DNA from 3 places in the Sporosarcina sp. P19 genome. Region 2 is predicted to be linked to each of the others. Evidence: riboswitches for the same ligand, from Rfam matches in the RefSeq annotation. Region 2 holds a riboswitch; each other region holds the start of a gene.

Region 1 (2,272 bases), on a different contig from region 2:
GGTTTATCATCGAGTAATACGCGAAGTTTGATGGATTTGAATGATAAAAAGTTAGCAATAATCGTTAACACTGCCCATAAAACCATTCCATATAAGCCATTTAAGAAAGGTGTTTCAGACTCTCCCGCCAAGTTGGCTGCAATCGAACCAATCGTTATGCCTGTTACATAATGAAAGAAAGTCAGCTGAGACACTTGTTTCTTCCCCATGAAGCGCGCTAAGATCAACAGTACAATAAATGAAATCACCGTTCGTAAAGTCATTTCCCAAAAAGCCAATTCCCAAAATTCATTTATGTTCACTGCATACACCTCCAGTAGTCGGAGTATGTGCAAACTATAGGAATTTATACTGCAATTCTTTTAACTCCAGTTGTAAGGAGTTTTTTGGTAGACGTAGTAATTAAGCCAATTAGAGAATAATAAATGCGTGTGGGAACGCCAAGTATTCATAGGTTCTTTTGATGGATCATCATTCGGATAATAATTTACAGGAATGTCAATATCAGAACCTTTTTCTACATCGCGAGCATATTCATCCCCCAAGGTATGTGCATCGTACTCTAAATGTCCAGTTACCATAATATGCTTTGCGTCATTTGAGATCACAATGAATGCACCTGCCTCTTCAGAAGCGGAAAGTAGAGTCAAATCGGGATGACTCTTTATTTCTTCTAATGAAACCCCCGTATGGCGTGAGTGTGGCGCTACAAATACATCATTGAATCCGCGTGCCAAGTTCACTGTCGGATCGGTAATATCATGTGAAAATACTCCAAAACATTTCTTTGATAACTCGAACTTGTCAATTCCGTAATGATGATAAAGGGCCGCTTGTGCCCCCCAGCAAATATGGAGCACTGATGTAACGTTCGTTTTTGTCCATTCCATGATCTCTTTTAACTCTTTCCAATAGACTACATCTTCAAATTGTAAAAGTTCGATTGGCGCACCTGTGATGATCATACCGTCAAAACGACGAGCTTTAACATGTTCAAACGTAGTATAGAAGGTTTCTAAATGAGTCTGACTGACGTTTTTTGAAACATAGGATGCTGTATTGAGGAATGTGACATTCACTTGTAATGGTGTATTTCCAAGCAATCGAAGCAATTGTAACTCGGTCTTCTCTTTTTCAGGCATCAAGTTCAAAATCAAAATATTGATTGGACGGATATCCTGTGTTGTGGCACGTTCTTCATCCATAATAAAGATTTTCTCTTCTTTCAATAATTCTCCTGCTGGTAGATGTTTCGGTATATTAATCGGCATACTATTTCCCCCTTAACGTTCTATTATTACTAATTCTATACAAAAAACCCTCATTTCTATTAGATAAGAAAATGAGGGTTGACTGTTCACCGTTCTTATCTCTCAAGACAACAATCTTGTTGGAGGTAGCACCTTCCTGTATGCACAGAGGTTGCTGAAGCTTCATCAGGCCAATTCCCTCAGCTTCTCTTGATAAGAAATATTTAATTACTGACTATTATAGCATTAATAATTTAATTGTATAGCAGAATTATCAAATTGTTCTGCGCATTTTAGTTTTGTAAATTGTAGATGGTCTATTTTTGTGTATAATAGAAAATACCAACTACTTTTCTTCGAGGAGGAGCTTATGAAATCTTTAGGTATAGTTCGTAAAGTTGATCATCTCGGCAGGATTGTCATTCCAAAAGAACTTCGGAATTCTATGTCGCTCGATCAAGGTGACCCTATCGAAATTTTCGTAGAGGATGACAGAATTATATTGAGAAAATATCAGGTCAACAGAGCATGTTTTATCACCGGCGATGTGATGGATGAAAACAAGCAATTGTCGAACGGTCTATACATCAGTCCACGAGGCGCAAAAATCCTTATAGAGCAGCTGAAAGATTTCACATAATACAAATATATAAGAACTATTGTAGAATCTTTTCTTATAAAAAAGGACCGAAAACAACAGTTACAGTTGTCTTCAGTCCTTTTGTTTGATTGTCTCTTGATCCACTCACAGAGAATTATTGCATTACGTTAAACTATTAATAAACTCCTCAATCTCTTCTTTAGTTTTACGATTCTTACTTACCAAACGACCTTTTTCTGTTCCTTCGCTAAATGCCACGAAACTAGGAATACCGAATATATCCAACTGACTGCAAAGGTCTATAAATTCATCACGATCAACCGAGATGAACTCATACTCTGCAAACTCAGTTTCTAGTGTAGGCAAGAATGGTTCAATCACTCTACAATCTGGACACCAGTCTGCAGTGAATAAGAAAATT
Region 2 (2,272 bases):
CGTATCATATTGAGGAACTGCTTGAACCATACGAGCAACAAGACCTGTTCGTCTTTATGGATGCGGACACCTCAGGTGAGTCCATTCGGAAGCTGTTCAAACAACTGTATCCAGAAGCGCGACATTTATATACGGATCGTCTCTACCGCGAAGTAGAAACGACGCCCATTAAACTATTGGCTAGCATTTTAGCTGCCGCCAATTTTAAAGTACATTCCAAATACTTGGCAGGTGGACCACATGAATAATTGGACAATTGAAGACTGGCAACGTGCACAGGCGGCAGAGCAAGTAGCCGCTTTTTATTTATATACACCGATGTGCGGAACGTGTGCAGTCGCTTCAAAAATGCTCACGGTGATCGAGACAATGTGTCCGAAATTACCGATTGGAAAGGCAGACTTGAATTACGTGCAGGAAATCGCAATAGAATATGAGGTGGAAAGTGTCCCTTGTTTACTCATTCAGCGCAAAGGACAGCCTTTAGAAAAGATTTACGCCTTTCAATCCGTCCCGTACTTGCTAGAGAAGCTCAGTTGACAATAGATATAAAAGTATGGTATAAGTAGTTAATCAATTGAATACGTAACTCTTATAAAGAGCGGTGGAGGGAAGTGCCCTATGAAGCCCGGCAACCGTCACGTTTGTGAAATGGTGCCAATTCACTCAAAGCCTAACGCTTTGATAGATGAGAGAAATGGTAACGTACATAACTACATACGTTCGGCCTTTCTGCTTGTCTGCAGGAAGGCTTTTTTTATTCTAAAGCGGAAAGCGCCGTGTAGGCTCGACAGGCGTTGGAAGACTTATCACAAAGGCGTTCTTTGCCTTTTTGGAAAGTCTGAAACGACCCGAGAGCCTGGCGCTTGCAGCTGGATGAAACAAAAGCGGAAGATGCCGTTTAGCTCCGACAGGCGTTGGAGGACTTACCACAAAGGCGTTCTTTGCCTTTTTGGAAAGTCTGAAACGACCCGAGAGCCTGGCGCTTGCAGCTGGATGAAACAAAAGCGGAAGATGCCGTTTAGCTCCGACAGGCGTTGGAGGACTTACCCCAAAGGCGCACTTTGCCTTTTTGGAAAGTTTGAAACGACCCGAGGAGCTGGCATCTGCAGCTGGATGAAACAAAAGCGGAAAGCGCAATGTAGCTTTCTAAAACACATAATGAAAAGACTTAATAAAGGTGGTGCGGAAAATGATTCAACTAACAAACGTTCATAAAAGATTCCAATTGAACCGTTCAGAAATTGTCGCAGTAGATGATGTGACATTAGCCATCGAAGAGGGAGAAATTTTCGGCGTCATCGGATATAGTGGGGCAGGGAAAAGTACATTAATTCGACTATTGAACGGTCTTGAAACACCTACGTCCGGTAGTATTATGATTCACGGACAAGAAATGACGACATTGAAAGGTGCTGGCCTTCGCAATGCGCGTCAGAAAATCAGTATGATTTTCCAGCACTTTAACTTACTGTGGTCAAGAACAGTAGAAGAGAATATTATGTTTCCTCTTGAAATTGCTGGCGTGAAGAAATCGGCACGTAAGCAAAAAGTGAAGGAATTGATTGATCTCGTTGGACTGACAGGCCGTGAGCAGGCGTATCCATCGCAGTTATCAGGTGGTCAGAAGCAACGTGTCGGTATTGCGCGCGCGCTTGCAAATGATCCCGAAGTATTACTTTGTGATGAAGCAACGTCCGCACTCGATCCTGAGACGACGAATGCGATTCTGGATTTATTGACGGATATTAATGAACGTCTTGGATTAACAATCGTTTTGATTACGCATGAAATGCACGTCATCCGAAAGATCTGTCATCGCGTGGCGGTCATGGAAGCCGGGCAAGTCGTGGAAGCGGGCAATGTGCTGGATGTTTTCCAATCCCCTCAAGCGGATATTACGAAGCGTTTCATATCGCAGGTGACCGATACAGGCGATACGGACGCAGCGATGGCGCATTTACAGGAAGAGTCACCGCATGGCAAGTTGATCAAGTTAGCTTTCATTGGCGAACGTACAGAGCAGCCAGTGCTTGCTGAATTAATTCGTACATTCTCAATCGATGTCAACATCGTGCAAGGGAATATTTCGACGACACGTGACGGCGCATACGGCACACTTGTCTTGCAACTAGTAGGGGACGCGGCAGTTATAGAGGAAGCCATTGCGTTCCTAGACGCCAATGAAGTGAAGACGGAGGTGCTGATCCATGATTGAGCAATGGTTCCCGAACGTTAACTGGGATAAAATGTGGCAAGCAACGGGCGAGAC
Region 3 (2,272 bases), on a different contig from region 2:
GTACTCTGTACCACCGATCAAGACGATGCGCTTTTCAAGCGACACAATGATGAACGTTTCAGAGTTTGTGCCATCCACTTTTGGATCCGCTTTGAATGAAGGGGCAGCCAAAATTGTGAATTGCGATTCGTGTGCTTTTAATTCTTCTTCGGTTGGACGGATGAATAATTGGTGAACAAACAGATTTTGCCAAGCTAATTCATTAATTACTTGGATAGACAATTGAGAGTCTTTATCTGCTCCTGCAAACCCTTTAAATACAAAGAGTTCATCTTTTAACTTCAAATGATCAATGACTTTCGTGTATAATGAATCAAAGATCTCTTCTGAAATCGGACTGTTCGTGCTACCCCAATCTACTTTATCCTTAGACACTGCATCTTCAACGATGAATTTGTCCTTAGGTGAGCGTCCTGTATATTTACCTGTACGTGCAGTGATCGCACCGTCGGCAGAAAGTTTGGCTTCGTCTCTTGCTACTGCTTTTTCCGTTAATTCTGCCACAGACGCTTGGATCGTCACGTTGCTTCCACTAAGAAGACTTTTTAAGCTATCATCAATTTTTGCAGATATCATGTTTACATACCGTCCTTTGCGTAGTCGATTTATTTTTATCTTAATAAGAATATCCTAATTCGTAAATAGTATAACACATTAAGAATATTAATCTATACTAATGGAAAACTCAAGTGATTTAGGATAAATAATTTGACAAAATCCAAACTTTTTAATACGATGTGACATGAACGGATACTCTTATCCCGAGTTGGTGGAGGGTACAGGCCCTGTGAAACCCGGCAACCTGCAATAGACGTACGTCTAACGCGAAGGTGCCAAACCTGAAGCAAGGTTTAATTCCTTGGACGATAAGAGTGAAAGGTGCTGCGCGTGAAATTTTGCCTTTTACTCATGGATTGAAAATGAGTGGAGGGCTTTTTATATTGTCTAGCCCTGAATCCTTATGGTATATGCTTGACGTCTAGGCGTGGAACTTTACCAGGGACTTATGAGAGTACCGTATCATGATGCTTAATATAGGGGGAAACAAAATGACAAACCGTCGACTGTTTACATCAGAATCAGTTACAGAAGGCCATCCTGACAAGATGTGCGACCAAATATCAGACGCAATTTTAGATGCGATCCTAACGGAAGATCCAAATGCGCGTGTGGCATGTGAAACGAGCATCACGACTGGACTCGTATTAGTAATGGGAGAAATCACTACGACAACGTATGTGGATATTCCAAAAGTCGTTCGCGACACTGTAAAGGAAATCGGGTATGTTCGTGCGAAATATGGCTTCGATTACGAGACGTCCGCTGTACTTACTTCCATTGACGAGCAATCACCTGAAATCGCTGCAAGTGTCAACGTGGCACTCGAAGCACGTGAAGGTTCTATGTCAGATGAAGAATTAGATGCAATCGGTGCAGGAGACCAAGGTCTAATGTTTGGATATGCATGTAACGAAACACCGGAATTAATGCCTTTACCAATTAGTCTTTCTCATAAATTGGCACATCGCTTGGCGCAGGCACGTAAAGAGGAACTTATTACGTATTTACGTCCTGACGGAAAAACACAAGTAACGGTAGAATACGATCAAGATAATAATCCCGTGCGAATTGACACAATCGTTATTTCCACACAACATCACCCTGAAGCGACACTCGAGCAAATTGAGAAGGATATTAAGGAAGTTGTCATTGATGCAGTAGTTCCAAAAAACTTATTGGACGAGCATACTAAATACTTCATTAATCCTACTGGCAGCTTTGTTGTAGGTGGACCTCAAGGAGACTCCGGTCTAACTGGACGTAAAATCATCGTTGATACGTACGGTGGATATGCTCGTCATGGTGGCGGTGCTTTCTCGGGGAAAGACGCTACAAAAGTAGACCGTTCCGCTTCTTATGCAGCACGCTATGTTGCAAAGAACATCGTTGCAGCAGGACTTGCTGAACACTGTGAAGTTCAGTTGGCGTATGCTATTGGAGTAGCGAGCCCGGTTTCCATTTCGATCAATACATTCGACACCGGTAAACTTTCCGAGACTCAATTAGTGGAGTTCGTACGCGAATTATTTGACCTTCGTCCAGCGGGAATCATTAAAATGCTTGACCTGCGTCGTCCAATCTACAAACAAACAGCAGCATACGGTCACTTCGGCCGCACTGATATCGAATTGCCATGGGAACAGACGGATAAAGTGGAAGCGTTGAAAGAACTTGCTAGTAACGTACGCGTGAAACACTAAAGTACTGGAAT

The links. Region 2 has a riboswitch for S-adenosylmethionine ahead of CSV74_RS15640 (methionine ABC transporter ATP-binding protein). Riboswitches for the same ligand answer to the same signal wherever they lie in the genome.
Region 1: another riboswitch for S-adenosylmethionine. It lies ahead of metA (homoserine O-acetyltransferase MetA); the one in region 2 lies ahead of CSV74_RS15640 (methionine ABC transporter ATP-binding protein).
Region 3: another riboswitch for S-adenosylmethionine. It lies ahead of metK (methionine adenosyltransferase); the one in region 2 lies ahead of CSV74_RS15640 (methionine ABC transporter ATP-binding protein).

What each region holds. Positions count from the first base shown of each region.
Region 1 covers NZ_PDYR01000009.1:58,066-60,337, forward strand. Annotated here, with positions in the region: gene CSV74_RS10825 (YetF domain-containing protein) at 1-296, opposite strand, end outside; gene metA (homoserine O-acetyltransferase MetA) at 363-1,271, opposite strand; SAM riboswitch class I at 1,364-1,470, opposite strand; gene CSV74_RS10835 (AbrB/MazE/SpoVT family DNA-binding domain-containing protein) at 1,621-1,890, shown strand; gene CSV74_RS10840 (thioredoxin family protein) at 2,014-2,272, opposite strand, start outside.
Region 2 covers NZ_PDYR01000021.1:23,195-25,466, reverse strand. Annotated here, with positions in the region: gene CSV74_RS15650 (toprim domain-containing protein) at 1-248, shown strand, start outside; gene CSV74_RS15645 (thioredoxin family protein) at 241-540, shown strand; SAM riboswitch class I at 590-695, shown strand; gene CSV74_RS15640 (methionine ABC transporter ATP-binding protein) at 1,193-2,218, shown strand; gene CSV74_RS15635 (methionine ABC transporter permease) at 2,211-2,272, shown strand, end outside.
Region 3 covers NZ_PDYR01000009.1:124,477-126,748, reverse strand. Annotated here, with positions in the region: gene pckA (phosphoenolpyruvate carboxykinase (ATP)) at 1-576, opposite strand, end outside; SAM riboswitch class I at 754-873, shown strand; gene metK (methionine adenosyltransferase) at 1,050-2,261, shown strand.